DNA from 3 places in the Nocardia lasii genome. Region 2 is predicted to be linked to each of the others. Evidence: riboswitches for the same ligand, from Rfam matches in the RefSeq annotation. Region 2 holds a riboswitch; each other region holds the start of a gene.
What was found. A riboswitch is a leader RNA that binds a small molecule or an ion and turns the genes downstream of it on or off. The one in region 2 is predicted to bind S-adenosylmethionine.

Region 1: another riboswitch for S-adenosylmethionine. It lies ahead of ACFP3H_RS21050 (AfsA-related hotdog domain-containing protein); the one in region 2 lies ahead of ACFP3H_RS03530 (aminotransferase class V-fold PLP-dependent enzyme).
Region 3: another riboswitch for S-adenosylmethionine. It lies ahead of ACFP3H_RS13045 (amino acid ABC transporter permease); the one in region 2 lies ahead of ACFP3H_RS03530 (aminotransferase class V-fold PLP-dependent enzyme).

Annotation. Positions count from the first base shown of each region.
Region 1 covers NZ_JBHSQN010000014.1:99,777-109,904, forward strand. The annotation lists gene ACFP3H_RS21015 (NAD(P)/FAD-dependent oxidoreductase) at 1-789, shown strand, start outside; gene ACFP3H_RS21020 (hypothetical protein) at 770-1,129, opposite strand; gene ACFP3H_RS21025 (Clp protease N-terminal domain-containing protein) at 1,185-1,910, shown strand; gene groL (chaperonin GroEL) at 2,137-3,762, shown strand; gene ACFP3H_RS21035 (DUF6585 family protein) at 3,929-4,729, opposite strand; gene ACFP3H_RS21040 (alpha/beta fold hydrolase) at 4,937-5,716, shown strand; gene ACFP3H_RS21045 (SRPBCC family protein) at 5,857-6,309, opposite strand; SAM riboswitch class IV at 6,456-6,567, shown strand; gene ACFP3H_RS21050 (AfsA-related hotdog domain-containing protein) at 6,582-7,361, shown strand; gene ACFP3H_RS21055 (HAD family hydrolase) at 7,358-8,080, shown strand; gene ACFP3H_RS21060 (hypothetical protein) at 8,074-8,916, shown strand; gene ACFP3H_RS21065 (DUF2191 domain-containing protein) at 9,009-9,221, shown strand; gene ACFP3H_RS21070 (MFS transporter) at 9,266-10,128, opposite strand, start outside.
Region 2 covers NZ_JBHSQN010000001.1:752,617-762,744, reverse strand. The annotation lists gene ACFP3H_RS03560 (alpha/beta fold hydrolase) at 1-914, opposite strand, end outside; gene ACFP3H_RS03555 (DUF2752 domain-containing protein) at 1,135-1,593, shown strand; gene ACFP3H_RS03550 (M1 family metallopeptidase) at 1,580-2,932, opposite strand; gene ACFP3H_RS03545 (Pls/PosA family non-ribosomal peptide synthetase) at 2,932-6,837, opposite strand; gene ACFP3H_RS03540 (MarR family winged helix-turn-helix transcriptional regulator) at 6,993-7,427, opposite strand; gene ACFP3H_RS03535 (DUF6183 family protein) at 7,519-8,628, opposite strand; SAM riboswitch class IV at 8,729-8,844, shown strand; gene ACFP3H_RS03530 (aminotransferase class V-fold PLP-dependent enzyme) at 8,887-10,128, shown strand, end outside.
Region 3 covers NZ_JBHSQN010000008.1:81,693-91,820, reverse strand. The annotation lists gene ACFP3H_RS13050 (amino acid ABC transporter ATP-binding protein) at 1-573, opposite strand, end outside; gene ACFP3H_RS13045 (amino acid ABC transporter permease) at 570-1,541, opposite strand; SAM riboswitch class I at 1,650-1,744, opposite strand; gene ACFP3H_RS13040 (hypothetical protein) at 2,118-2,819, shown strand; gene ACFP3H_RS13035 (glycosyltransferase family 2 protein) at 2,833-4,014, opposite strand; gene ACFP3H_RS13030 (DUF3153 domain-containing protein) at 4,016-4,771, opposite strand; gene ACFP3H_RS13025 (carotenoid biosynthesis protein) at 4,856-5,641, opposite strand; gene ACFP3H_RS13020 (phytoene desaturase family protein) at 5,722-7,278, opposite strand; gene ACFP3H_RS13015 (GNAT family N-acetyltransferase) at 7,275-7,901, opposite strand; gene ACFP3H_RS13010 (SAV_6107 family HEPN domain-containing protein) at 8,019-8,480, shown strand; gene ACFP3H_RS13005 (DUF3040 domain-containing protein) at 8,606-9,037, shown strand; gene mraZ (division/cell wall cluster transcriptional repressor MraZ) at 9,438-9,869, shown strand; gene rsmH (16S rRNA (cytosine(1402)-N(4))-methyltransferase RsmH) at 10,069-10,128, shown strand, end outside.

The DNA of each region.
Region 1 (10,128 bases), on a different contig from region 2:
ACCCTCGTCTACGCCCTCGGCAGCCAAGCCGACCGCCACGCCGTACCCGGTGCCGCCGAGCACGCGAAGTTCGTCGCCACCGCCGAGGACGTGACCGAGCTGTCGGGCCAGATCGTCATCGTCGGATCGGGCCCCACCGGCATCGAACTCGCCACCGAACTGGCCGAGTCGCAACCGGATTCGCCGATCACCCTGCTCGGCTCCGAGGACCCCGGCGCCTGGCTCTCCCCGCGCGCGCACGCGGCGATCCGCGCCGCACTCACCCGACTCGGCGTCGAAATCCGTTCCGGCGCCAAGGTTGTCGAGGTGCTGCCCGATGCCCTCCGGCTCGCCGACGGCACCCTGGTGCCCGCCGCCACCACCGTCTGGACCACCGGTTTCACCGTCCCCGACCTGGCTCGCCGAGCGGGCCTCGCGGTCGCCGACGACGGCCGCATCCGCACCGACGACACCCTGCGCTCGATCTCCCACCCCGACATCTACGCCATCGGCGATGCCGCGCTGATGACCGGCGTGGACGGCCGCCCGCTGCGAATGGCCTGCGCGACAGCCATTCCCGCGGGCCAGTACGTGGTCGGCGCCATCGCGGCGCGAGCGCGCGGCCGCGACCCCGAGCCGATGGCGGGCCGCTACCTCGCGCAGTGCATCAGCCTCGGGCGCCACGACGCGGTGTTGCAGGTCGTCAAGGCTGACGACACCCCGACGAACACGGTGTTCACCGGCCGGATCGGTGTGGTGCTGAAGGAACTGATCGTGCGCGGCACCGCCTTCACGGTGGGTTTGCGCTAGCGAGCCCGATGAGTGGCATAAACGTGCACTCGTGGTGAGTCGAGGCCGAATTCGGGCGCACATTCGCGCCTGTGTGCACGTTTATGCCACCTTCGCGCAGCCCCGGGTCGGTGTGCGCGGCCTGCACCCACGTGAGTCCGTAGAGAACGTTCGAGAACAGGTAGCCCTCCGGAAACAGTTGCTGCGCGGCGGTATCGGACCCTTCGTCGAGGGCATCTCGAACGAACGCCAACTGCCGCTGTGTCGAACCGGGTTGTTCGTCGAGTCCGGGCCGCGGCCACAGCAGTCGCGCGGCGCCGACCACGCACGCCACCGTGACGACGATCGCCCGCTGTGCCATCACCGATCGTCAACCAACCGTTGACGACCACGCAACGTCAACCTAGAGTTGACGCATGAGCACTCCGAACATTCGCCTCGACGACCTCATCGACGGCATCAAGAAGGCCCGCCCCGACAATGTCCTCGACCAACTCTCCGACGCCGTGGTCGCCGCCGGTCATCTCGGCGAGACCGCCGACCATCTGATCGGCCACTTCGTCGACCAGGCCCGTCGCTCCGGCGCCTCCTGGACCGATATCGGCGCGAGCATGGGCGTCAGCAAGCAGGCCGTGCAGAAGCGATTCGTGCCGAAGGGGCCCAGCGACACCGCCGCGATGGACCCGCAGGCCGGCTTCGCCAAGTTCACCGATCGGGCCAGGGCGGTGGTCGTCGACTCGCAGGAGGCGGCGCGCACGTCCGGCAGCGGCCAGATCTCGCTGGGGCACTTGATCCTCGGTCTGATCGGGCAGTCCGAGGGGTTGGCGGCCAGGGAGATCGTCGCGCGCGGGGTGGATCTCGACGCGGTGCGCGTGGCCGCCACCGCCTCGCTGCCCGCCGCCGACGGTGCCGTCCCCGCGCTCATCCCGTTCGACGGTGACACCAAGAAGGTCCTCGAACTCACCTTTCGCGAGGCGCTGCGCCTGGGCCACAACTATGTCGGCACCGAGCACATCCTGCTCGCACTGCTCGAGCAGGAGAACGGATCGGGCGTGCTCAGCGGACTCGGGCTCGACAAGAACCAGGTCGAAACCGATCTCGTCGAGCTGCTGGCTGCTTTTCTGACCCCCGCCGACGAGTAGCGACACGGCCTGATCGCATCGTCTCGACCTTGCACTCGGCACCGGTGAGTGCTAAAAAGGCTTTGGCACTCTGCACTTGTGAGTGCCAGGTCGGGACGGTGAGATCGGGTTCCATCGACACCCTCGGTCGTCCGTCGCGGGCACCTCCTGGCCAGCGTACTTTGGGGCGATCCAACCTGTGGTCGTCTCGTGTGTCAGCCATAGACATGTGGAGGATCTCAACGCAATGGCCAAGACAATTGCGTACGACGAAGAGGCCCGTCGCGGCCTCGAGCGGGGTCTGAACGCCCTCGCCGACGCTGTCAAGGTGACGCTGGGCCCGAAGGGTCGCAACGTCGTGCTCGAGAAGAAGTGGGGCGCCCCCACGATCACCAACGATGGTGTGTCCATCGCCAAGGAGATCGACCTCGAGGACCCGTACGAGAAGATCGGCGCCGAGCTGGTCAAGGAAGTCGCCAAGAAGACGGATGACGTCGCCGGCGACGGTACGACCACCGCCACCGTGCTGGCCCAGGCGCTCGTGCGTGAAGGTCTGCGCAACGTCGCGGCCGGCGCGAACCCCCTCGGCCTCAAGCGCGGCATCGAGAAGGCCGTCGAGGCCGTCACCGCTCGTCTGCTCGACACCGCCAAGGAGATCGACACCAAGGAGCAGATCGCTGCTACCGCTGGTATCTCCGCGGGCGACCCGGCCATCGGCCAGCTCATCGCCGAGGCGATGGACAAGGTCGGCAAGGAAGGTGTCATCACCGTCGAGGAGAGCAACACCTTCGGGCTCCAGCTGGAGCTGACCGAGGGCATGCGCTTCGACAAGGGCTACATCTCCGGTTACTTCGTGACCGACCCCGAGCGTCAGGAAGCGGTCCTCGAGGATCCGTACATCCTGCTGGTCGCGTCGAAGATCTCGACCGTCAAGGACCTGCTGCCGCTGCTGGAGAAGGTCATCCAGGCCGGCAAGCCGCTGCTGATCATCGCCGAGGACGTCGAGGGTGAAGCCCTCTCGACCCTGGTCGTGAACAAGATCCGTGGCACCTTCAAGTCCGTCGCCGTCAAGGCGCCCGGCTTCGGTGACCGTCGCAAGGCCCAGCTGGCCGATATCGCCATCCTCACCGGTGGCGAGGTCATCAGCGAAGAGGTCGGCCTGTCGCTGGAGACCGCCGGTCTCGAGCTGCTCGGCACCGCGCGCAAGGTCGTCATCACCAAGGACGAGACCACCATCGTCGAGGGTTCGGGCGACGCGGAGGCCATCAAGGGCCGCGTGCAGCAGATCCGCGCCGAGATCGAGTCCTCGGATTCGGATTACGACCGTGAGAAGCTGCAGGAGCGTCTGGCCAAGCTGGCCGGTGGCGTCGCGGTGATCAAGGCCGGTGCCGCTACCGAGGTCGAGCTCAAGGAGCGCAAGCACCGCATCGAAGATGCCGTGCGTAACGCCAAGGCCGCCGTCGAAGAGGGCATCGTCGCCGGTGGTGGCGTCGCGCTGCTGCAGGCCGCGCCCGCGCTCGACGGCTTCAACGGCCTGACCGCCGACGAGGCGACCGGTGTCAACATCGTGCGCGTCGCGCTGTCGGCTCCGCTCAAGCAGATCGCCTTCAACGCGGGCCTCGAGCCCGGCGTCGTGGCCGAGAAGGTCTCCAACCTCCCCGAGGGCGAAGGCCTGAACGCCGACACCGGTGTCTACGAGAACCTGCTGGCCGCCGGCGTTGCCGACCCGGTCAAGGTGACCCGTTCTGCCCTGCAGAACGCGGCCTCCATCGCCGCGCTCTTCCTCACCACCGAGGCCGTCGTCGCCGACAAGCCGGAGAAGTCCGCCCCCGCGGGCGACCCCACCGGTGGCATGGGCGGCATGGACTTCTGATCCCCTGATCAGCAGTTCCCGCAAGCCACGAAGGCCGGTCCACTTCCGAGTGGACCGGCCTTCGTCGTTCCACAGCTTCCTCTCGCCGCCTACATCGAGGCGCTCGGTGGCCGCATGGAGATCATCGCGGACTTCGGAGCGGAGCGACTCGTCGTGGGGTGATGTCTCAGCCGACGGGGGTGAGGCGGAGTCTTTCGGCTAGTTCGTTGAAGATGTAGAAGTTGGGGATGGTGCTGACGGGGGCCAGCGACATCCACATGCCCGCGAGTTTGATGCGGATGTGGCCGCTGCGGGCGTCGATGAGTTGGATGTCTTCCCAGGCAAGGGATTCGGTGCGGTAGGTGAGGGCGTCCAGGGACAGGGCGACGTCGCCGAACGCGACGGTTTCGCCGTTGTCGATGGCGGCTACCGCGGCGGGGAGTTGGGTTGCGGTGACGGCGGATTGGATGGCGCGGGCCCATTCGCGGGCGCGGGCGAAGCCCTCTTCGTCGATGGTCGCCTCGACGCCGCCGGGGCCGGACAGTTCCAGCAGGTAGGTGACCGGCACGGTGTCGTGGAACGGGATCTCGTGTTGGCGCACTTCGGTGCTGTCCCAACGGAATCCGGCCACCCGCTGCCCGGACCGGTAGACGGTGACGCCGTGGTCGAACAGGTCGATCCGGGCCGCGCGGTTCTGCCGGTTGATCACCCCGCGTCGCAGCGCGAGCAGCACGGGCGCGGCGGCCACGACGAGCAGGGTCAGACCGCCCTGCCACGACCCGACGGCGCCCACGATGACGCCGATGGTGGCGATACAGCCCGCGACGATGCCGCAGCCGCGCACGAAGGTGTCGTCGGCGGGGGTGGCGAGGAAGGTGTCTCGATGCGCGCCGAGGTGCTGATACTCCGACATCAGGTGTATCAGTTGGGTCAACGGCACCCGGTGCCGGTTGTCGGCACCGTCCTCCGGCCTGTTCGGAGTGATCACTAATCCCTCCATGAGGCGATTCATCCGCGGCGAAGCGTAAGCGAACCGGCGGAATATTGCCACCGGTGTGGGGCGAGAATCCTTGCCACGACCGGGCGGAATGCTCGAGCAGAGGGTAGCGCGGCGCAAGAATCGTTGGTAATGCGGCAGGCAACGGCTGACTTCGCCGCTGTCGGCGTCGACACCACCTGATCTAGGGTGGTTTACGTGCTCTCCATCGATGAAGGCGATCCCGCCGCGCCCGCGATCGTGTTCGTCCACGGCATCCCGGGTTCGGTGGACTGGTTCGCCGGGATCGCCGAGCGGATGGCGGGGGAGTACCGGGTGATCCGGGTGGACACGCGGGAATTGGGCGCCGACGGCGATTTCAGCGCCGCGGCCCGCACCGTCCCGCTTACCGCGCTGCTCGACGACCTCGACCTCACCGACGTGACGGTGGTCGGACACTCCTTCGGCGCCGAGATCGCCCTGGAACTGGCTGCGGTCTCCCCACGCGTGGCCCGCGTCGTGGTGGTCGGTCAGGCCCCGGACTACGGTGCGGCGAGTATCCCGTCCGTCGCGAAATGGGTGGTGCGCCCGTGGTCGGTGCGGCTGGCCCAGCAGTGGACGCCCGGCCCGGTGATCCGGCTGGCGAACCGTTCCTTCTTCGCGTCCCGCTTCCGCTACCAGTCGGCGCCGGGCCTGGCCGACGCGCTCGTGCGTGACTTCCGCGCCGCCCTGCCTACCGGCCTCGCCTACGCGGTGGGCGCCCGCGCCGACGACTTCGCCGCGAAGCCGCTCGACGTCCGCGCGCGAGCCCTCCGCCAGCCGGTCCTGGCCATCCACGGCCGCCACGACAACCTCTACGACAGCACCGAAACCCTGGCCCGTTTCGCCGCGGCGGGCGCGCGAACCCACCTCGTCGAACACGCGGGTCACTCCCCGCAGATCGAGCAGCCCGACGAATTCGTCTCCGTCCTGGGCGATTTCATCGCTGGAACCCGCTGACACCACGAACGTCCCCGGCGCCCATCGGCCCACCAACTCGCGGCGCTCCGGAAACCGCGCGGCGCGCAGACGCTCGACGGCGACAACCTGACATGACGACGAGAGCCCGCCGGATCAGCTCCGACGGGCTCCGGTCAAGGTCAGCGCTCCGCGGCGACCTTGACCCGGTTCAGCGTCTCCTCCATGCCCGCGACCAGGTCGGCCTCGAACTTCTGCTCGCCGCCCATCGCGACCTTGATCGCCGCCGTCAGCCAGCCGGGCAGGCCCTTGGGGTCGACCGTGCGGGTCTCGACCACGCGGGTGCCGGTGGCGGTCGGCTCGAGCAGGTAGGTCCACACGGTGCGGTTCTCGTTCATGCGGAATGCCAGCGTGCGGTTGGCGTCGAAGCGCACGATCCGCGAGGTGGTCGGGTAGACCTTCCAGCCGACCTTGTTCACGTTGACGGTGAACGCGCCGTCGCGCACCCCGCCGAGCGCGATCATCTTCACCGTCGTCGGGCTGAGTTCGGGCATCCGGCGCAGGTCGGACAGCACCGCCCACACTTTCTCCGGCGATGCGGCGATGTCGATGCTGGCTTCGAGGGTGTTCGGCAACGTTGCCTCCGGGGTTATGCGTGACGGACAGTCACGCACAGCATAGGCACCGCGACCCGGCCCGCCCTCCGCCCGGAGTCGGATTTTTTCGCATGCTGGTCGGAATGGTTTTCAAAACTATTGCGCCGGAATAAGTTTCAGGACACGGTCACGAGTTCCAGCTTCGAGCCCCGGCTTGCTGGGCGGCAACCCTCCATCGGCGGCGGGGTGCTCCGGGTGACGACCGGATGGGTGGGGATCCCCCCGTAAGCGTCTTTTCCTGGAGGTCTGTCATGTCTGTTGTCCAGCTCGACTCAACCCAGACCCCCGAGGCGGTGGCGACCACCTTCGTCGTGGTGGCCGACCGGTTCCTCGGCATCACCGCCGACGAGCGGGTACACACCGTGTCGGGCCTGGTCGCGCTGCTGCGCGGCGGTCGCTTCACCGGGTCGGAACTGGTCGTTCACCTGGGTCAGGGGCTCACCCGCCACGATCTCGACTACCTCGAGCACGTGGCGGCCGTGCACGCACCGCAGGCGCGCGTGCGGGTGCTCGGCGAGGTCGCCGAGCCGGCGCGTCGCCACCACGTGCACAAGTACCAGCACTCCAATGTGTTGCTGGCCGATCTGACGCGCACCGACGAGAACGTCTTCCGGGCCGAGCTGCGCCTGGACAGCGACAACGAGCTGCTGCTCGATCATCAGACCGGCGAGCACGTGCAGGGCATCGTGGTGATCGAGGCGGTGCGCCAGCTGTTCCTGGCCGCGTTCGAACTCGAATACGGGGTGCGCAGCCCGCAGGAGCACTTCTACCTCGTCTGGAACAACGTCGACCTGCGGTTCACCTCGTTCCTGTTCCCGCTCCCGGCGACCCTGCACGCCCAGCTCACGCCGGTCTCGGTCGAGGATCCGGGCAAGTTGGAGTTCGTGATCGAGACCGAGGTGCGCCAGTTCGGCAAGAGTGTGGCGCGCTCGCGGATCGAGTTCGCGGCGCTGCCCAATGAGCGGATCGCCCAGATCGAGCGGGCCAAGGCGGCCAAGGCGGTCACCGCGTACCTGGCGGCGTCGGCATGAGCGATCACGGCGTGGCGTTCTTCGACGTCGACGAAACCCTGATCACCGTGAAGTCGATGTTCACGTTCCTGCGGTTCTGGCTGGCCGAGAACGGGGACGACGGCAGCGAATACGCCCGTGTCGCCGACGATCTCAAGGCGCGGGCGCAGGCGGGCGCACCGCGCGAGGAGATCAATCGGGAGTACTACCGGACCTATCGCGGCGTCGAGTACGCCGCGCTGGTGGCCGCCGGGCAGCGCTGGTTCGACGGGTTCGTGGCCGAGGGTGCCGCGTTCTACGCCGAGCCGGTGCGGGCCCTGCGCGAGCACGCCGCGTCCGGGGTGCGCACGGTGTTGCTGTCCGGATCGTTCGCGCCGGTGATCGGGCCGGTGGGGGCGGCGATCGGGGCCGATGACCTCATCGTCACCGAGCCGGTGGTCGACGAGTTCGGCGTGCTCACCGGTGAGGTGCGCAGGCCGATGATCGGCGCGGCCAAGGGGGAGGCGGTGGTGGAGTACCTGCGGGCGCACGAGATCAGTGCCCGTGACACCTGGGGGTACGGCGATCACGGCACGGACCTGCCGTTTCTCTGGTTGGTCGCGCGTCCCGCCTATCGCGGCAGTGATCCGACGCTGGTGCGGGCCGCCGAGAGCGGTGCCTGGCGTCATCTGGGCGATGCCCTCGGTGATGCCCACGGCAACGAGTTCGCCGATGATCGAGAGGCGGCGTCCGTATGGTGAAGCGTCTGTACGAGCTGACTCCCACCACGCAGGGGCCGCTCTATCCGCCCAGTGAGATCGTCGATGCCGCAGGCGATTTCATCGTGGTGGGGTTCCTGAACGAGGAAGGTCCCGATGGTTCGGTGATCAGGCGGTGGGGGCGTGCCGTCGTCGCGGCCGACACCGCGCTGCCGCCCTTCGGCACGAATCTGCCCTACCGGGTGGTTCGTGAACTGCCGGAAGAACTTTCGGCCGAAGACGCCGCGCTGGTCCTGCACACCCTCCCATTACCGTTGCCCGCCAACAACTATCCGATCGTCTTCGCCCCCGATCAGTTACCCCACGCGGCCGAGGTGACCCGCCCCAGCTACCCCTTCCACGAGGTACCGATCCCCGACCTGCGCGTCGAGGACGGCCGCAAACTCACCGAACCGGTCACCCTCGGCCAGTGGCTGCAAGCCCGCGGCACGGTGGAGGTATCCCTCAGCGACGACGAACGCGCAGCCCATTTCGCCTTCGACTTCACCGGCCTGATCCCCGACTCCCTCTACACCGTGATGTCCCTGCGCTCCCGCGACCTGGACCCCGAGTCCCCCACCCGCCCAGGCCCGCTCGGTGTCCCGAACGTCTTCACCACCGCCACCGACGGCACCGCCACCTACCGAGCCACCCTCCCCAACCCCTTCCCCGCCCCCACCACCCCCGACGCCAACCGCATCATCAGCGTCGTAGTCCTCTGGCAGAGCTACCAACAGAACTACGGCGGCGCCATCGGCCACTTCGGACTCGGCGGCGACATCCACGCCCAACTCAAACCCCCCACCCCCACCTTCGAAGACTTCACCACCCGCCCCTGAACCCCGACAACAGACAGCCCCCGCCCCTTTCCCCGGCGGGGGCCTTTCTGCGTTACGCGGCGGCGTACAGGTGTACAGAGGTGGACATGAAGATGCTGAGGACATCCCTCGAGATCGACGTGGACGCGCTGGCAGCCGCAGCGGAAGTACTCGGGACGAAGTCGGAGAACGACACCGTCAACGCTGCCCTGCGCGAAGTGAGCGCCCGCCTGGAACGCCTTCGCGCACTGTCGAAGCTGAGTGAGATGGCGGACGCGGGCGACTTCGACGAGTTCCTGGGCAACAAGTCCGCCTACCGCCGATGAACCGATGGAAACCGGGCCCCACTGTGCGGTGACGGCCCGGTGGGTCAGGGGGTGGGGGTCTTGGTGGAGGCGAAAGCCAGGGTGGCGCCGGTTAGGGCGAGGGTGGCGATGGTTAGGGAGACGGTGGGGAAGCCGTGGTGGGCTACCAGGTTGGTTAGTTGGGGGCCTGCGCTGGCGCCGAGGAAGAGGGTGAAGGTGTAGAGGGCGGTGGCGGTGCCTCGGGCGGGGCCCGCGTGGGTGGCGATGGCTTGGACGGCGGCGGGGGCGGCTACCGCGATGGCGGCGACGAAGACGAAAAGCCAGGTGGCGACCCAGATTCCGCCGAGTGGTACGGCGGCGATCGCGGCGGTGGCGCCCGCGACGGTGAGGGCGGTGATCAGGCGTCGTTCGGGGTTGATCGTGGCGAGGCGGGTGGCCAGCAGGGGGATGGCGATCATCGCGGGGATGGCGCTGGCGCGCAGGGCGAGCAGGGCCGCGCTACTGGTGCCGACGCCGTCGGGCGGTGCGAGTTGCACGCCGGTGTAGATCCCGACGAAGGAGCCGAGGATCGCCAGGCAGCTGGCGTAGAGCAGGGCCAATCGTGGGACGCGCAGCAAGGCGGCGAACGCGGTGAAGGCCGAGCCCGCCGAGGCATTCCGATCGGCGCCGGGTTCGAGTACCACGAGCGACACCAGCGCCGAGATCGCGAACGCCACCGCCCCCGCCACGAACACCGCCCGCCACCCGAAGGCGTCGTCGACGAGCTGGGCCAGCACCTGCGCGATCACGCCTGCGCCGAGAAACGAGCTGGTCAGACACGTCAGTGCCAGGACTCGACGCCGCGGTGCGATGCGTTCGGCCAGGTAGGCGAACGCGGCGGGCGCGAAGAAGGAAGCCGTCAGGCCCTGTACCACCCGCGCGGCGAGCC
Region 2 (10,128 bases):
GAAAGGCGTTGGGGGAGGAGGCGATCGCGGGCGCTGGCGATCACGGTGGTCGGCACGGTCAGGTTGGCGGTGCCCTCGGACAGGTCCATGTCGGCCATGGCCGCGGCGTGGCGACCACGCGCGATCGGACGGCACGAGCGGATGATGCCCATCGCGAAATCGACCTCGTCGGCGGTGGCCTCGGGGGTGAGGATGCGGGTGCGGAAGATCTGCTGGGTGAGCCAGCCGCCGGGGATGGGCAGCGGGCTGAACAGCAGCGACTCGCTCACCGGCTGCGGCATCCGCACCGGCGCGCCGAGCACGGTGACCGGGTACTGGCCGACGGTGAGCTGCTTGTTGAGCACCGGCAGCATGTCGGTTTCCCAGCGGATCGCGGCATTGGCGGTGTTGGCGAGGACGACCGCCGACGCGCGCGCCGAGACCTGCTCGGGGTGGTGCTTGGCCCAGGCCTGGATGGTGAGCCCGCCCATGCTGTGCCCGGCCAGGACGGCCTTCTCGCCGTCGCGCAGGGTGGCGTCGAGGACGGCGGACAGGTCGTCGGCGAGGGTGTGCTCGCTGGGGGCGGCGGTGCCGAGGGTGGATTCGCCGTGGCCGCGCTGGTCGTAGCTGACCACGCGGTATTCGCCGGCGAAGGCGCTGATCTGCGGGTTCCAGTATTCGATGCTGCACGCCCAGCCGTGGACGAGAACCAGGGTGGGGGCGGTATCGGCACCGTAGACGTGGACCCGGAGCTGGGCGCCGTCGGCGGTGGTCACCGGGACGACCCGGTGCGCCGCGGCGGGCGCGTTCAGCCTCGCGGTGGCGAAACTGCGGGTACGCAGACCGGTACGGAACGGGGCGGTCAGTGCGCCGGTCTCGAACTGCGAGACCATTGTTCGCGCTGCCGCGAGCGTCATCATCGACTTCGCAAGCATGTCGGCACTCCTTTGTGTCGTAGGCCACCGTACAGTGCGAGCCGGGGTGCTAGCTAGTGTTAGCGGGTCGCAGTGTCCCACTTGTTGTGAAGTGGGTCATTCGCCCTGCTGACACTGTGAAATCGCCGGATTTCGCCGGAAAATTACAGGGCGAAGATAACGATGTGGGCCTCCTTGCCTCGTGCTGGCGGCCGGTTACCGGCGCGGCTACCGTAGTGGAGTGGACAACACGCACGTCACGGCCGAGTTTTCCGGCGCCGAGCACAAACCGACGCCGCCGACGTGGCAGCGCCTGGCCCCGCCGCTGGTCGCCGCGGGTATCGGCATCGGCGCCCTGGCCTTGCTGCACTTGCGCGATCCGCACGTCGAGGGCTCCTACGGTCTGTGCCCGTCCTACGCGCTGCTCGGGGTCTACTGCCCCGGCTGCGGCGGCATGCGCGCGGTGCACAACCTCACCGACGGCCGCGTCCTGGACTCCCTGCACAGCAATGTGCTGGTCGTGCCCCTGGTCCTCGCGTTCGCGGTGTTCGTGATCGACTGGATCGTGCGGGCCCGGCGCGGACAATCCTGGCGCCTGCCGAGCCTGCCCGCCCCGGTCGTGTGGTCGTTCTTCGGGCTGCTCGCCGTCTACACCGTGCTGCGCAACACCCCGTGGGGCAGCTGGTTCACGCCCGTGTAGCGGCCTGCCCGCCGAGCGGGGGCAGCTGCGGCAGCGGTTTGGTGCCGAGCCAGATCGCGAACAGGCCGCGCAACGGCGTCACGCTGTAGTGCCCGGCCAGATCCACGAATTCCTCGGTGGTGACCGAGGAGTGCCGGTAGCGGGCGGTCCATTCGCGGATGAGTTCGAAGAACAGGTGGTCGCGCAGTTCCAGCCGCAGCGCGTGCAGGGTGAGCGCGCCGCGCTTGTAGACGCGGTCGTCGAACATGTGCTTGGGGCCGGGATCGCCGACCACGATGTCCTGGGGTTGGCGGGCCAGATTCGCGCGCGCCGCCCTGGCGAGCTGGTCCGCGGTCGCACCGCCGGAGGCTTCCGACCAGATCCATTCGGCGTAACAGGCGAATCCCTCGTGCAGCCAGATGTCGCGCCACTGCTTCAAGGTGAGGCTGTTGCCGAACCACTGGTGCGCGAGTTCGTGGGCCACCAGGCGTTCCGCGCCGCGCTTGCCGTCGCAGTGGTTGGCGCCGAAGATCGAGATGCCCTGGGCTTCGATCGGGATGTCGAGGTCGTCGTCGGTGACCACGACGGTGTAGGCGTCGAACGGATACGGGCCGAACTTGTCGGTGAACAGCGCCATCATCTGCGGTTGACGCGCGAAATCATGGTCGAAGGCGGTGCGCAGCCGGGGCGGGATCACCGCGTGCATCGGCACCGGTTCGCCCGCCGCGCCGACCCGGTAGCGGCGGTAGTTGCCGATCTGGATCGTCGCCAGGTAGGTCGCCATCGGCTCGGCCATCTCATAGACCCAGGTGGTCTGGCTGGCCTTGGGCTGCTTGCTGATCAGCACGCCGTTGGCCAGGGCGTAGAAGGGACTGTCGGTGGTGATCGAAATGCGGTAGGACGCTTTGGAACTCGGGTGGTCGTCGCACGGGAACCAGGAGGCGGCGCCGTTGGGCTGGCTCGCCACCAGGGCACCCTCGGTGAGTTCCTCCCAGCCGACCTCGCCCCACGGCCCGCGCACGGGTTTGGGGGTGCCCGCGTAGTGGATGGTGATCTCGAGAACACCACCGGCGGGGATCTTCTGCTGCGGGGTCAGCGCGAGCTTGCCCTGCTGATGGGTGAACTTCACCGCCTTGGAACCGTTGACCAGCACCTTCGACACCGTCAGCGCCTGCGACAGGTCGAGGGTGAAGCGGGGCTGCGCCGCGGTGGTCACCGCGATGATCACCGCGCGTCCGGCCAGCCGGTTGCTGGCCGGTTTGTAGCCCAGTTCCAGCTCGTAGCGCGACACCCGGTAGCCGCGATTGCCGTTCTGCGGCAGGTAGGTGTCGATGGGGTCCTGGTAGAACTTGTTCGGCATCAGGCGGCTCCGCGCGGCCGGGACTCCCTCGGCGCGGTCCACGGTGCGATGGGATTGCCCCACCAGCGGGTCGACGGGGGCACCACGTCACCGCGCATGACCAGCGAGGCCGGTCCGATGGTGGCGCCCGCGCCGATGTGGGCGGCGGGCAGCGCGACGCAGTGCGGGCCGAGGGTGGCGCCCGCGTCGAGGGTGACCGTGTCCATGGACATGATGCGGTCGTGGAACAGGTGCGTCTGCACCACACAGCCGCGTTCCACGGTCGCGCCGTCACCGAGTGTCACCAGGTCCGCCTCCGGTAGCCAGTAGGACTCGCACCATACCCCGCGGCCGATCTTGGCACCGAGTCCGCGAAGCCACAGATTCATCACCGGCGTACCCGTGGCGGCGCGGGCGAACCAGGGCGCGGCGACGGTTTCGACGAAGGCGTCGGAGACCTCGTTGCGCCACACGAACGAACTCCACAGCGGATACTCGACCGCGCGAATTCGCCCTACTATCAACCACTTCGCGGCCACCGCGATGGCGCCCGCGAGCGCGCCCGCCGCCATCAGCACCAGTCCGGAGACCAGCGCGGCCACCAGGTAGTCGGTGTGCTGGGCGATCAGCGCGAGCACGAGCAGCACGCCCAGGCCGATGGCGAAGGTCACCATCACCGGGATCAGGCGGCAGGTCTCGACGAAAGCGCGCGCGAGCTTCAACCGCAGCGGCGGATCGAAAGTCCGTGAGGTGTCGCTGGTGTCGGCCGCGCGACGCAACCGCACCGGCGGGCTGCCCAGCCACGACGAACCCGCCTTGGCCTTGTTCGGCGCGGCCGAGAGCACCGCGACCAGACCGTTCTTCGGCACCCGACGGCCGGGCGCGGTCATCCCCGAATTGCCCAGGAACGCACGCTTTCCCACCTTGGACTCGCCGATGCGCAACCAACCGCCGCCGAGTTCGTAACTGCCGATCATGGTGTCGTCGGCCAGGAACGCGCCGTCGGAGATCACGGTGAACTTGGGCAGCATCAGCACCGTCGACGCCTCGACGTTCTTGCCGATCTTCGCGCCGAGCAGCCGCAACCAGACCGGGGTGAGCAGGCTGGCGTAGAGCGGGAACAGGAACGTGCGGGCCGAGTCGAGCAGGCGTTCGGTGGCCCAGACCTGCCAACCGGTGCGGCTGCGCACGGGGTGGTAGCCCTCGCGCAGGCCGATGCCGAGCAGGCGCACCGCGATCACCGTGGCCGCCGCGTAGACGCCGAGACTGAGCAGGGTGGCCACGGGCAGGATGGCGAAACCGCGCAGCGCGGCGGCGCCGATGGTGGTCTCCTCACGGACCCACCAGGCGATGAAGGTGCCGCCCACGGCGAGGCCGAACACCGGCATCGCGGCCAACACCATCGACGACAGGCCGAACACCAGCAGCCAGTGCCGGGCGCGTTCGGGGGAGTGGTCGGGCCAGCGGCGCGGGGCCTTGCCGGTCTTCGCGGCAGGCGAGCCCGCCCATTCCTGTTCGCCCTTGACCTTGCCCGAGACCGCCGAACCGGCCGCGATCTCGGCCTTCTTGCCGATCTTGGTGCCGGGCAACAGGGTCGAGCGGGCGCCGATCACCGCGCCGTCGCCGATGGTGATGGCGCCGATGTGCACGATGTCGCCGTCGACCCAGTAACCCGACAGATCCACCTCGGGTTCGACGCTGGCGCCGTCACCGAGTTCGAGCATGCCGGTCACCGGGGGCAGGCTGTGCAGGTCGACGCCCTTGCCGATCTTGGCGCCGAGCGCGCGGGCGAACGGCACCATCAGCGGTGCGCCGGAAAGGCTTTCGGCACCGCTGGCCTCGGACATGCGCACGGCGGCCCACAGCCGCAGGTGCACCGCCGAGCCGCGCGGATAGGACCCGGGACGCAACCCGGCGAGCAGGATGCGCGCGCCCGCCACACAGATCGCCATCCGGCCGATCGGCGAGATGAACAGCACGAACGCCAGCAGGATCCACCACCACGACAGGCGCGGCAGCCACGGCAGCGAGCCCGACCAGCCCGCGATGCCCGAGACCACCGTCAGCCAGGTGACCCACTGCAACCCGGTGAGGGTGGTCAGCGGGATCGTGGCCAGGACCTGGGTGATCTGGGCGCGCAGCGGGGTGGGTTTCACCTCGCGGATGTCGACCGCGGCGACCGGGGCGCTGCCGTCGAGGAGTTGGACGAGGGAACCGAGGCGGGGGTGGTCGTAGAGGTCGGCGACGGTGACGTGCGGGTAGCGCTCGCGCAGTGCGCCGACGAGCTGGGCGGCCGACAGGGATCCGCCGCCCAGATCGAAGAATTCCGCGTCGAGGTCGGTGGCTTCGGCGCCGAGGATGGCGTCCCACAGGCCCGCGACCCAGGCCGCGGTGCCGGACAGGCCGGTGTCGGCGGGTTCGTCGGCCGACGGGAGCGGCCACGGCAGCGCGTCGCGGTCGACCTTGCCCGAGGTGCGGGTGGGCAGGTCGGCGACCACCGCGAGGCGGGGGACCAGCGGGGCCGGAAGTTGTTCGGCCAGAATCTTTCTGGCCTTCTTCACGTCGAAGTCGGGTCCGGCGCCGGTGAGGTAGCCGACCAGGATCTTGTTGCCCGCCTTGGTGGTTCGGATCGCTGCGGCGGCGCCGCTGACGCCCGGCAGGTGTTGCAGCGCGTTGTCGAGCTCGCCGAGTTCGATGCGGCGGCCGCCGATCTTGATCTGGTCGTCGGCGCGGCCGAGGAAGATCAGGCCCTGGTAGTCGTTGCGCACCAGATCGCCACTGCGATAAGCCCTTTCCCAGCCGAGCGAGGGCAGCGGCGCGTACTTCTCGGCGTCCTTGACCGGATCGAGGTAGCGGGCCAGGCCGACGCCGCCGATCACGAGTTCGCCGGTTTCGCCCTCGGCCACCGGGTTGCCCTGCGCGTCGACGACCGCGAGATCCCAACCGTCCAACGGCAATCCGATGCGAATGGGCATCTCGCCGGTGAGTAGCGCGGCGCACGCGACGACGGTCGCCTCGGTGGGGCCGTAGGTGTTCCACACCTCGCGGTCGGCGCCGCCGATCAGTCGCTCGGCCAGCTCCGGGGGTACCGCCTCACCGCCGAAGATCAACAGCCGCACCGATTCCAGCGCTTCGGCGGGCCAGGTCGCGGCCAGCGTGGGCACGGTGGAGACGATGCTGATCTCGCGGCGCATCAGCCACGGGCCGAGGTCGGCGCCGGTGCGCACCAGGTCGCGGGGGGCGGGGACCAGGCAGGCGCCGTTGCGCCAGGCCAGCCACATCTCCTCGCAGGAGGCGTCGAAGGCCACCGACAGGCCGGCGAGCACGCGGTCGCCGGGGCCGATCGGGGCGCGCTGGAGGAACAGGCGGGCCTCGGCGTCGACGAACGCGGCGGCGTTACGGTGGGTGACCGCAACACCTTTCGGGGTTCCGGTGGAGCCGGAGGTGAAGATGATCCACGCGTCGTCGGCCGGGGTGGGCAGGGTGTTCCAGTCGTGGGTGTCCGGGGTGATGGTGGCCGACTCGATGCCCTCGGCGGTCGCGATCGCGCTCACCCTGGCCTCGCCGAAGACGAGCTTGGCGCGCTCCTCCGGGTCGTCGGCGTCGACGGGGACGTAGGCGGCGCCGCAGTACAGCACGGCCAGGATCGTCACGTAGAGCGCGGCGGTGCCCGACGGCATCCGCACGCCCACCCGGTCGCCCGGACGCACGCCCGCCTCGGTGAGTTCGGCCATCCTGGCCTCGATCGCGGCGATCAGGTCCATGTAGCTCAGCACCACGGTGCCGTCGTCGATCGCGGGCGCGTCGGGATGTGCCAGGGCGGTGCTGGTCAGGATGTCGACCAGCGTGCGCGGCTCGGCGGCGAGATCGGCCCGCAACAGCGGGTCGCGCAGGGCAGCGGACGCCTCGGTGTGTGGCTCGAGCATCGTGCTCAGTCCACCTCTCATCGGTTGACCCCCATCAGTTTCGTCTGTTGTTTCACGGCCGGGTTACCGGAGGGCAAACAAGATGGTGACCAGGTCCCAACGGTACTCGGAGACAGTGGCGCGACGCGGCAGGCGCTCGCGTGCGTCGCCGCTGTTCACACCGGCGATTCGGGCGAGGTGCCCAGCGCGGCGACAGCGAGCCGATGCAGCGTGCGCTGTTCGTCTTCGTCGAGCCGATCGAGCACCCGCGCGGTCGCCTCGGCGATCACCTTGTCCGTGCGCTTGCACTGCTTGCGCCCCGCCTCGGTGATCCGCAACCGGTATTTGCGACGGTCCTTGCCGTCCCTGGTGCGCTCCACCAGCCCCGCCCGCTCGAGCGCGTCGATCAACCGCACGACCTCACTCCGGTCGATCCCGAGCGAATCGCCCACCTTCTTCTGCGTCAGATCGGCATTCTCCGCGATGAAGGTGAGCGCCCAGTGATCACGCAACGGCACGTCGATCTCGGCATGCAGCGCCTTGGTGAGCCGCCCGAGCGCGTACACCGGGTACCGGGGCAGGCCGCGCACGGAGTTCGTGTTCGTGGACATGAGGGGGAACTCTAGCAAATAGTGGAGACACTCAATCATCTTGGGTGTCCATCATGGGGGGTATAGATGGTTGAGCGGGCCCCGTGGCAGCTCAGTCGGTGTCCGTGGCGGCGAGGACCGACAAGGCGGGTTCGGGCGTGAGCGCGACGACGCCGATGTCCCAGGCGACGCGCTCGAACCAGGTGGTGTCGGCCTCGAAGGTGAACCAGTGACAGTCCTCGGCGAGGCGTGAGATGGAGTCGATCGTGTCGAACTCGGTGGCGCCGCAGAGTGCGCCGAGCGAGCGCCAGGCGTGCAAGCGGCCGTAGGCGGCACCGGGGCCGGAATTGTAGGCACCGCCATTGGCGGCGGCGGCGAAGAGCAGAGACCACACCCGCGCGGGCGTCGCCGGGATGACGACGAGTTCGGTCGCCGACGGGTGCCGGGCGCGCAGGCACTCCAGCGGCAGGGTGTCCAGCAGCGCCGCCGTGGTCGTCGGGTCGGGGAGAAACCTGAGTGCGAAGGTCCGAGCTTCGATGCGGCCGTTGGATTCTCGCTGCCAGTTCGCGACGGCGTGCTCGAGCTGCGGGTCGGCCGCGCGCTCCTTCGCGGTGGGTAGTGCTAGGCGGGTGTGCCTGCTCAGGGCGCGGGTGGTGTCGGCGCTGAACGGTAGGCCGACACTGGAACCGCCCTTGGTGAATCGGCGGAGTGCGAGGTCACGCTCGAACGGTGCGCGTTCGAGGGGCAGGGCGCGCAGCGGGTGGCCCGACCAGTGCGCCGAGGTCGCCCACCGCGCGAGCACCTCGTGCTCGGCCACAGCGATGTCGCGTAGGACGAGTTCGTGCAGGAGGCAGGTGCGCAGCTCGTCCGCCATCGGTCCGATCAGCCCGGCCTGGCCGAAGGCCGCGATCGCGTCGTCCGGGTCGAGGGCGCCCGCCAGTCTCGCCGCGATTCCTCGCACCCGAACCTGCTTCGGTTGTGTCGCCGCCAGTATCCGGAGGGCCGCCGCGACCCGCTCCGGCGCCGAGGCGTGCAGCACTGTGCTCAGGCAGTTTCCGACGATCCAATTGTGGGCGCCGTAGGCGGCGGTAGCGGCTCTGGACAGTGCTACCGCGAACTCGAAATCGCCTGCCGCGACGCGTTTTTCGATGCGCTCATTGGCGCTGCGGAAGTCGGTCGTCCCAGGGAACTCGCGGATGATCTGCTCGATCTCGACGTGCACGCGCCCAGCGTACGCAGCGGGCGTGTCGAGGTGACCGGGTCCGGGCGTGTTGCGGCGGGGTGGTTGACAGGTCGGGCGGTCGTCTGTCAGTCTCGGTTCAGGTCACGAGTACCAGTGTTCAGCCCCGGCTTGCTGGTCGGCAACCCTCCTCCGCGGTGGGGTGCTCCGGGTGACGACCTGGCTGACGTCCGAGAACGGACGCGGCAAGCGCGGGCCAACTTCTTGTGGAGCGGGTCCCTGAGCCGACGGGATTTCGTCATGACTGCTGTAATCGACCCCACCTGTGCCATCGCCACCGTTTCCGGGGCTGACCTGCGGGTTCCGCTGGTCCAGGGCGGGACGAGCACCTACGCCAACTTCGACTACGCGGCCAGTGCGCCGGCGCTGACCCAGGTCACCGACCGGATCGCGCAGCTGCTGCCGTACTACGCCAGCGTGCACCGCGGCGCCGGCTACGCCTCGCGGATCTCGACCGAGTGCTACGAGGCCTCGCGCGGTTCGGTCGCCCGGTTCCTCGACGCCGCCGACGACCAGGTGGTCGTGTTCACCCGCAACACCACCGATTCGCTGAACCTGCTGGCCGGGTGTGTGCCGGGGGAGACCGTGGTGCTCGACATCGAACACCACGCGAACTTCCTGCCGTGGACCAAGCACGGCCGCCGGGTGGTGCGGGCCGGGGCCACCGTCGAGGAGACGGTGCAGCGGGTGGTCGCCGAACTGTGCAGCAGGCCCGCCGCGTTGCTCGCGGTGACCGGGGCGTCGAATGTGACCGGTGAGGTGCTGCCGCTCGAGCGACTCGCGAATATCGCCCACCTGTGTGGTGCGCGGATCCTCGTCGATGCCGCGCAGTTGGCGCCGCATCGTCGGATCTCGCTGCGGGAGAGCGGGATCGACTACCTCGCCTTCTCCGGGCACAAGCTGTACGCGCCGTTCGGGTCGGGGGTGCTGGTGGGTCGACGTGACTGGCTCGACGCGGCCGATCCGTACCTGGCCGGGGGTGGCGCGGTGCGCAATGTCGGTGTGCGCGAAGTGGAATGGGCGTGCGCGCCGCAGCGGCACGAGGGCGGTTCGCCGAATGTGTTGGGCGCGGCCGCTATTGCCGCCGCCTGCGACGCCCTCGCCGCCATCGACTCCACTGAACTCGTTGCGCACGAACGCTTCCTGGCCGACCGCCTGCGTGACGGCCTGTCCGCCATCCCCGGCGTCGACCTGGTCACCATCTGGTCCGACAGCCCCGACTGTGTGGGCATCGTCGCCTTCACCGTCGCCGATTACGCCCCCGGCCAGGTCGCCGCCTACCTCTCCGCCGAACACGCCATCGGCGTGCGCGACGGCCGCTTCTGCGCCCACCCCCTGCTCGCGAGCCTCGGCCTCGACGCCGCCCTGCGCGCCAGCATCGGCCTCGGCACCACCGCCGCCGACGTGGACCGCCTCGTCGCCGCGATCACCACCCTCGTCACCACCGGCCCCACCTGGACCTACGCCCCCACCAACGGCTAC
Region 3 (10,128 bases), on a different contig from region 2:
CACCGCGAGCACCTCGCCGACGAGTTCGGGGTCAAGGGCGGAGGTGGGCTCGTCGAACAGGATCAGTCGCGGGCGCAGGGCCAGCGCCCGCGCGATCGCCACGCGCTGCTGCTGGCCGCCGGACAGGCGGCGCGGGTAGGCGTCGACGAAATCGGCGAGGCCGACCCGGGCGAGCAGCTGCTTCGCCTCGGCGACAACCTCCGCCCGGGGCCGACGCTGGGCCGAGACCGGGGCGAGCACCACGTTGTCGAGCACGGTCAGGTGCGGGAACAGATTGAACTGCTGGAACACGAAACCGATCCGGCTGCGCTGGGTCCGCACCGCGTGATCGGGCAGCGGGCGCAGCACGTCGCCGCGCTGCCGGTAGCCGATGAGCTCACCGTCGATGTGCACGGTGCCCGCGTCCTGGGCCTCCAGATGGTTGAGCACCCGTAGCAGGGTGGACTTGCCGGAGCCGGACGGCCCGATCAGCGCCACCACCTCGCCCGCGCGCACGGCCAGGTCGACCCCGCGCAGCACCTCGGTGCCGTGGAAGGACTTGCGGATTCCGCGGGCACGCACCGCTGCGGTCATCGGGTGGCTCCTCGGGGTGCGGCGGCGATCTCGGTCACCTTGGTGCGCACGCGCTGCCACGGTGTCGGCGGCAGCTGACGCTGCGCGCCCTTGGCGTAGTGGCGTTCGATGTAGTACTGGGCGATCGACAGGGCGGTGGTGAGCACGATGTACCAGACCGTGGCCACCATCAGCAGCGGCACCACCCGGCCGTTGCGACCGAAGATCACCTGGACCTGGTAGAACAGCTCGGCGATCGCCATCACCGACACGATCGAGGTGCCCTTGAACAGGCTGATCACCTCGTTGGCCGCGTTGGGCAGGATCGAGCGCATCGCCTGCGGCAACACGATCGTGCGGAACTGACGCCAGCGCGGAATGCCAAGCGCCGCAGCGGCTTCCAGTTGGCCGCCGTCCACCGAGAGCAGACCCGCGCGGATCAGTTCGGCCGAATACGCCGCCTGGTGCAGGGCCAGGCCGATCACCGCGGCGGTGAAACCGCTGATCACGCCGTTGACGCCGAAGTCGAAGAAGGCCGGTCCGAACGGAATACCCACGGACAAGCGGGGATACAGGTAGGCGATGTTGAACCAGAACAGCAGCTGCACGATCAGCGGAATCGACCGGAACGCCCAGATGTAGGTCCAGGCGATCACCCGCAGCACCGGGTTGTCGGAGACCCGCCCGATGGCCAGCAGCGTGCCGAGCGCGAAACCGAGCGCGGTACCCCACAGGGTCAGCTCGATGGTCACCCACAGCGCCGACATCACCGATTTGGCGGTGAAGTACTGGGCGAAGGTGCCCCAGTCCCACCCCGGATTGGTGATCAGGCCGTGCGCGAACTGGGCCACCAGCAGCAGGGCGATGCCCGCGACGACCCAGCGCCACGGGTGCCGGGAACCGGCGATGCGGGGCAGGTTCTCGGCGGCGGTCGCGCGCGGTGGCGGTGCGGGCGCGGTGTCGGCGCCGGTGACGGCGGACGCGGTCATGGGAGTCCTTCGAAAACAGTGGAACGAGGTGCGGTGACCTCCACCCGGCCAGGGCGGGTGCGCGAGCTGGCGGCGCTCAGGCCGGACAGGACATCAGCACGAATATCTCCTCCATCGGTCCCGGCGGAAGCACCCACACCCCGGGACGGGGCGGGTTGCTGCGACGTCGTCGAGCCAGGTCTCTCGGTCGCTCTGGATGGTTGTGCTCGACGGTTGCGGCCCGAGCTGAATCAGCATGTGGCATAGGCGCTACCGCACGCAACGGTAGAAATCAGCGTGAGCCCAGAGGTTGGACGCGGGGGATCGGCGGAGCACAATTGCCCCGATTCGGTGCGGTCAGCGACTCGCGGGCGGGCGAGGGGGACGCTGACGAGAGTGGGTCGAGTCGTGTCCCGGGGGCGGCGGGCCGGGTGGGGGCGAGCGGATTCGGGTCGGTGCGTCGTGGGGGAGCGCGGGGCTGGTCGGCGGGGTCGCTGAAAGGTTGCGACGCGCCGAATCGAGGGTTACTTCACCTGCGTCGAAATTCGGGTGGCGCGCGGTAGCGTCGGCCTTCTCTGCGTCGATGAGGAGTCCGCCGTGTTCGTGTCACGTCGTTCCATCACCCTGACGGCCTGCGCCGCCGCGCTGCTGCTGAGCGCGCCCACCGTCGCGGCCGCCCCGGCACCGCCCGCGGTCACCAGGGACACACCGGCCGTCGCGCCCACCGCCGGGCCCGGTGACCTGCTCACCGCCTACCAGACCGTCGTCGAGACCCTCGAAGCCCTCGGCATCCAGCCGTTCCTGTATCCCACCGCCGCGCTGAACTGCTCCGCCGACGGACCCGGCATCGTCCCCGCCGTCGCGGGCGCGGTCCCCGGCCCGTGGCCCGCCACCGCCCTGCCGCTGCCCGGTCTCGACCTCACCGCCGTGAAATCCGGGCAGACCCTGTTCACCTTCCTGCCCTACGGCATGGCCCCCGACACCGCCGCCACGAATACCGCGGGCATGCAGGTGGCCTGGCTCAACATCAGCAACGGCCGCAGCGGCATGGCCTCGATGGGTCCGATCGGCGACATCGTCGCCGCGATGGTCCCGCCCGAGGTCCCCGTCCAACTCCGCCCGATGGCCGAGGCCGCCATCCGCGACTTCCTCCTGGCCGCCATCCCCGTCGGCGGCGTCCGCGCGGTCCCGGTCGACACCGGCCACGGCACCGTCCTGGCCGCCGTCTTCGGCACCGCCGACAACGCGGGCCGCTCCTGCTTCTTCTTCCCGACCGTCGGCATCATCGACGTCCCCTGATCCGGATGCTCGGTCAGCGGGTCGCGGTCCGGCTCGTGTCGTGGTCGGACGGTGTACCCACCAGCGGGCGCTGCTTCCAACGGAGTCGGCCGGTGCGGTGGCGGTGGTGGGAGCGGGCCCAGAGGGCGAGGTAGTGGGCGGTGGCCAGGGGGTGCGCCAGTGCCGAGGCGAGGTCGGAAGTGGTGGGGGCGCGGTGGGTTTCGATGGTGCGGGCGGTGAGGCGGCTGGTGACGGCGGCCGCGTAGCCGAGCAGGCCGAGGCGGCGGGTGCTGCCCCGGCCGAAGAGGGCGGCCAGCGGGGGCACCCAATACGTCAGGGCGACAACGGTTCCGAGGGCGGCGCCGGTGTCGAGGCGGCCGCCGTAGGCCGACCACAGCCAGCGGGTGTAGCCGTCGGCGAGTTGGGTCGCGTCGGTGTACATCCGGGTGCGGGCGGCCGAGCCCGCGGTGACCAGGGCGGTGTGGTGTCCGGCGCGGCGCAGGGCGCGGGCCAGGTCGAGATCCTCTGTGGCACTGGCCGCTACGGCCGTGTGTCCACCGGCCGCGCGATACGCCTGCGCGTCGACGGCGAGGAACTGGCCGCAGGCCACGGCGGTGGAGGGGCGCAGGCTGCGGTTGGCGGGGCCGATCGGCAGGGTGGAAGCCCACGACCAGGCCAGCAGCGGCTGCATGAGGCGCTCGGCGGGCGAACCGGCGTCCTGGACGGGCCACACCGACACCAGTCCCGCACCGCGCCTACGCAATTCGGTGACCGCCGCCGCGATGGCGTGGGGTGCAAGGCGCACATCGGCGTCGACGAAGACCAGCGCGGGGGTGTCGGCGTGCGCGGCCAGGCGCACACACGCGGCGGCCTTGCCGGTCCAGCCGGGATCGGGGGTGGTGCTGGTCCGCAGCACGGTGAAACGGAGGTCGTCGTCGACGGCGGCCGTGGCGGCCTCGTAGGTGCCGTCGGTCGAGTCGTCGTCGAGGATCAGCACGCGCAGCCGGGGCACGCCGGTCTGGGCGCGCAGGTCGGCGATCAGCGCGGGCAGGCGGTCGGCTTCGTCGCGGGCCGGAACGCACACGGTCACCGGTTCGAGCACGCCGGTCACGCCGCGCGACAGCGCCCGCACGGTGACCAGGTTGTAGGCCGCGGTGACGGCCCCGAGCACGGCCAGGCCGGTGCCCGCCCAGCTCAGGCGGCGGGCCACACCCATCTCAGCGACCAAGGCGGCGGCTGGAGATCTCGCGCCACATCTCCGAGGGGGAGAAACCGCCGCGCGGCGCGTGCGCCGGAGCCGGATTGCGGTCGCGGAACGCCAGACCCGCGATCAACGCCGCCACGGCCAGGGTGATGCCGCCGACGATGCCCGCCCAGCCCGCGAACGAACGGGTGTTGGGGTCGGCGTATTTCACCTCGGCGCGCAGGTTCGACACCTCGCCCGCGGGCAGCTTCCACGACACGGTGTTCTCGCTGTCGGTGGTCTCGCGGGTGCCGTTGGTCTTGGCCACGCGCGCCGGGAACGCCACGGAGAACTGCACATCCGAGCCCTGCGGCGGCAACGATTCCAGGTCCACGCGCCCGTTGAGGCTCACCAGGTCGCCGTTGCGCTGGAACTCCAGGGTGAACATGCCCTGGGTCTGATCCGACAGTCCGCCGAGCTGGCCGACCTCGCCGAAGGACAGGTCGTCGAAGAACACCTGCGTGCCGACGTAGCCGTCCTGGTTGTAGTTCTCCACCCGGATCTTCGACGACAACGAATCCGGCGCCTTCAACTGCGGGCCCTTGTCCTCGGAGTTCTGCGGCACCGCCGCGGCGACGATGCGCCCCGACACCCGGTCGTTGGACGACACCCCCATCGACACCTGCACCCGCAGGCACCCGGTCAGCGCCGGCACCAGCAGGGCCAGCAGGACGGCGACGGCCGCTACGCGCCGCGCGGGCACGGAACGACGCGGCGAAGGAGCGGGCATGTCGGCGACGGGACTCGGCTGCACGGTTGACATCGTGCCAGGCTCAGGCCGCTGAGCCCACACGACGGGCCCACCGGCTCCCGCTCACCCCCGCCGATCAGGACTTTTCGCGTCGAATTCGGCACGGGAAAACGGCGCAAGGCCGCTCCGGGCCCGCATCAGCAACGGAAAACCGAGCACGCCGAGCCCGCAGAAACCCCAGATCGCCGACGCGGGCAGCCCGAGGAACACCGCGTGCGCGAGCGCCGAACCCAGCCAGGTCCACCCGAACACCGCCACCGGCACCGCCACCGACGGATCCCGCGCGGGCGGCAGCACCCGATCGAGCACGGTGAGCAGCACGGCCATGAGCCCGGCCACGAGCGCCCAGCCCAGATAGTTCGTATACGGGATCTGCGGCAGCCCCGGCAGCCCGGCGTCGGTCACCGCCCAGGTCCACTGCCCGTCGGTGACCATCTGCGGATCCAGGAACAGATCCCACCCCACCGCCCCGAGCGCGAACAGCGCCCCGCGGCTCACCGGCGCGGTCGTGAGCAGACTCGCGACGATCCAGATCGGATACAGCCCGCCGGTCCAGGCCAGCGGCACGACCACCGGCACCTCGGCCACGGCCGGGCCGAGCCGGTCGAGCGCGTAGGAGTACGCCCCGAACGGGAACCCGGTGCCGGTCCCGACGATCTCCGAGGCCAGCCCCAACCCCGACACGATGACGAAAAACCCTGCGGCCCACCGCAATCCCCGCGTGGTGGCCGCGTGCGTCAGTGCCGTCACCACGGTCAACACCACCACCGCGACCGTGATCCGATCCCGCGTCACCCCCGCACTCAGCGGATAGGTGATCTGCACCAGCACCAGGGCCAGCGCCGACACCGCCGGAACCGCCCGCCACGGATCCGCCCGAACCCACTGTCGAATTCCCGCGGCGGCCGCCCTGACCCGCCGATCTCCCCTCATCGCGCGGTGAACCGCCATTTACGCTTGTCGCCCAACACCATGCGCGCCGCACTGCGCCCGCTCGCGCCCGAGACACCGCCACCGGGATGGGTGGAGGCCCCCGTCAGGTACAGGCCGGGGGCGCCGGGAACGCGCTGATCCGACAGTTCCGGCAGCGGGCGCCACAGCATCATCTGGTCCAGCGACATCTCCACGTGCATCACATTGCCGCCGCGCAACCCCATCTCGCGTTCCAGATCGACCGGGGTCTGCACGAACCGTTGGCGCACCGACGCGGCGAAACCCGGTGCGTACCTGTCGACTTCGGCGATGATCCGATCCGCCTCGACCTCGGCGTGTGCTGCCCAGTCGCTGCCGTCGGCGAGCTCGTAGGGATGCCACTGCGCCCACAGCGAGAGCTGATGTTCGCCGGGCGGGGCGATGGAGGGGTCGAGCGCGCTGAAACTCATCGCCAGCACCACCGGGCGCGGCGGCAGCGCACCGGCCATGGCGGCGCCGTGGGCGAGGCGCAGCTGCCCGCGATCGGAGACGAGAAACTGCAAACCACGGGCGGATTCGGCGGGGGAGGCGCCGGGATACTCGGGTAACCGGTCGGTTGCCAAGCGCACGACCATGCCGATGCCGGGGCCGACCCGGATACGGCGCTGCCAGTCGTCGAGCACCTCGGGGGCGAAACCGCCGGCCCGCAGCAGGTCGAGGGTCGCCAGGATGTGTGAGCCCGCGACCACGGTGTCGGCGCGCAGCGTCCGGCCCGCCGCGGTCGTCACCTCCCACCCGGCGCCCGCGCGGCGCAGGGAGGTCACGGCGTCGCCGGTGTGCAGCTCGCCGCCGTCGGCCCGCAGTCGCGCGATCAGCGCCGCGCTGAGCGCCCCACTTCCCCCCACGGCCCGGCCGGGCGGCAGCGTGTGCATGAGCGCCGCGAACCCGACCATCGGCGCGGTGCCCGGTTCCGACATCGGCGGACCCGACTGCGCGCCGAACCACGCCAGCGACGCCTTGAGCCGTTCGTCGTCGAACCAGAAATCCAACAGCGCGTCCCCGGACTGCAGGAACTCCCGCGACAACGCCGATCCGCCGGCGCGCGCGTCCAGTCCCCAGAACGAGCGAAGCAGCCTGCCGGGCGTCGGCGGACCGCCGAACGAGCGCATCACCCGCGCGCTGCGCTCGCCCCACACGCCGACGAACCGGCGATAGGCGTCAGCGTCCTTGACACCGCACGCGGTCGCGATCGAGGCGCAGGTCGCGTCCAGGTCGCGGTGGAACACGATCGGCGCGCCCACCCCGTCCGACGGGGTGAAGCCCCACGGATCACAGTCCAGATAGCGCAACCCGAACCGCTCGAGCTCGAGCTCCTCGATGATCCCGGTGTGCCGGACCATGATGTGCGCCGAGGAACCACGGTCCACGAGATGGCCCGGAAACCGCTCCACCGTCGAGACCGCCCCGCCGGGCACCTCGTCGCGTTCGAGCACCCGCACCGCGTGCCCGGCCCTGGCCAGATAGCAGGCCGCCACCAGCGCGTTGTGGCCGGACCCGACCACGATCGTCGTCACGAGGGACCGGGCGGCATCGGCAACCGGCGTCCGAGGATGGCGAACGGTCGGGTGTCGCCCGCGAACACGAAATTGCGGACCACATCGGTGAAACCGGTCCGCCGATAGAGCTTCCAGGCCCGATTGGCCTCCTCGGGCACCTCCGGCGTCGACAACAACACCGCCGCCTCGTCGCGATCGGCCAGCAGCCGCTCGAGCAGCCGCGCCCCGATCCCGCGCCCCTGCGCCGCCGGATGCACGTGCAGTTCGGTGAGTTCGAAGTAGTCCGCGAGCAGCTCGCGCGCGGCCGCGTCGGGCCAGCCGCAGCGGCGCATCCCGGTCTGGACCTGCTGATGCCACCACTGGCGCGGGGCGCCGCGATAGCCGTAGGCGATGGCCACGATCGGCGCCGTGCGCAGGTCGACGCCCCCGGCGTCGTCGGGCAGCACGGCCGCGACCGCCCGCCAGCCCGCCCTGGTGGTGTGTTCGGTCCACATCGGGGCGCGGTGGTGTTCGGTGCCGCGGGGGTAGTCCATGGCGGCGACATACACCGACAGGGCGTCGTGCAGGCGCGCGCGCAGGGCGGCGACGCTGAGGTCGACGACGACGGGTGCGGGGGTGTGCTTCGGCTTGACGGCTGTCATGGCTCTCGTCGATGGCGCGCGAACGCGGGAAGTTGTCGGTGGGTGTCCCTATATTCAATCTCAATTCAAACGTTCGAATGCCAGTTCGATCAGTGCGAGGGGTGAAAGGGGCAGCAGATGGCCGGTCACGGCAATGCTCGAGAGGACGGTCGGGCGCGCGCGGGTCACGACGGGCGGGCGGGCGGCCTACTCCGCCAGGCCGACGCCCTCCTCACCGATTCGGCCTGGGAGCACGAACCCGGCGAGCGATTCCGCACGGCATACCTGGCCGCGCTGCGCGGCGCGGGCGCGATGATCGCGCTCACCGGCGCCGACCGCGCGCCGCGCGCCCGCTCCCGCAGCGCCTGGGTGCTGCTGCGGCGCGCCAGCCCGGAGTACGTCATGTGGGCCGACTACTTCGAGGCGCACTCGCAATTACGGGCCGCGTTGGAGGCCGGATTGGACCGCGCGATCACCGAAACGCAGGCGGATGAGTTCTGCTCACGGGTGGGCGCGTTCCTCTACGACGTCGACGATGCGCTGGTAGCCGCGGCCAAGAGCGGCCCGCAGCCGAGTCGTGGCCGCGACATGACCGCTTAGTTATGACCGAGTAGGTGGTACGCCAACGATCGAACTCGTATTATGGGGAGCAGATAGCCGCCAAGGTCGGCTACCCGTCGCCTACCCGGAGGCGACCAGCCACGCCTAGTGCCGGGGGAGGTACCGTGCCACTCTCCGAGCACGAGCAGCGCATGCTCGAACAGATCGAGAGCGCTCTCTATGCTGAGGATCCGAAGTTCGCCTCGTCCGTCCGAGGCGGACGACTTCGTTCCACGTCGAGTAGACGCAGATTCCAGGCTGCGGCGTTGTTCGCCGTCGGCCTGTTCATGCTCGTCGCCGGCATCGCCGTCAAAGCTGTCCAGATCGGCGGTTTCCCGATCGTCAGTCTGCTCGGATTCCTCGCCATGTTCGGTGCTGGTGTCCTGCTGATGACCGGCAACTCGCGTCGCGCCGGGAAACCGGACGAGACCGAGACCCCAGCGGCGGGCAGCGGCCCGTCGACCGGACCCACGCCCCGCGGCGGTCGCCAGCGCAAGTCCGGCGGCTTCTCCGAGCGGATGGAAGACCGATTCCGGCGGCGGTTCGAGCAGGAATAGCTCAGACCTAGCCGGACACGAAGGCGGCGCCCCACCCAGCACGGGTGCGGCGCCGCCTTCGTGCGTCTCGGGGGACCGGATCACCCGACGCGCGATCCGCGCGGTTCCCCCACTTTCCCCACCGCGCCCCACCCCGTCCCCCACCCGCTGTCCGATTCGTCGTGAAGCTGCGGTATTTGCTGGACGTTGTCGGGACGGCGGATCGGCGACCCGCGCGGGTTGCCCGAACACCCCATAACCGCGAATCTCGGTGATAGCTGGCATGACCTGCGGAATTGTGTTGGCGGGGAGCGAGATCACGCGGGGTTTCGATTGAAAGTGGGGGAAAGTGGGGTAATGTGGGTCGCGCACTACAGGAACGACCGTACGGCTCGGTGAATCCAGTAGGGAGGTGGCCGGGATGTTTCTCGGTACCTACACCCCTCGGCTGGACGACAAAGGGCGGCTGACGTTGCCTGCGAAATTTCGAGACGATCTGGCGGGAGGGTTGATGGTCACGAAAGGCCAAGACCACAGCCTTGCCGTGTATCCCAAAGACGAGTTCACCGCGCTCGCGCGGCGGGCCGCGTCGGCGTCTCGAAGTAACCCGCAGGCAAGGGCTTTCGTTCGAGCACTGGCGGCGGGCACCGACGAACAGCGCCCGGACGCACAGGGTCGGATCACGCTGTCGGCGGACCATCGGCGCTACGCGAACCTCACCCGAGATTGCGTGGTGATCGGGTCGGTCGACTTCCTCGAAATATGGGACAAGCAGGCGTGGGAGACCTACCTCGAAGAACACGAGGAGGACTACGCGCAAGCCGGAGACGAGTCGCTGGGCGGGATCTTCTGACCTCTAGCACGCGAGTGCCGCGAGGCCTCTGCCCGGGCGTGGACCCTGACGTACTTCCCCGACGCCAGGTGCCGTGCCCCGGTCAGAGACCTCGAAGCATTCGCCCCGTCCACCCATTCGACCAGCGTCCATCATTCGACAAGCACTGTGTGGCAAGGCGACCCGTCTGCGACGCGAGCCAGTATCCCGGGAGGTCGAGGTGAACCATGACGCCGAGAACTCCCGTCATGTGCCGGTCCTGCTCGAGCGCGCCGACGAC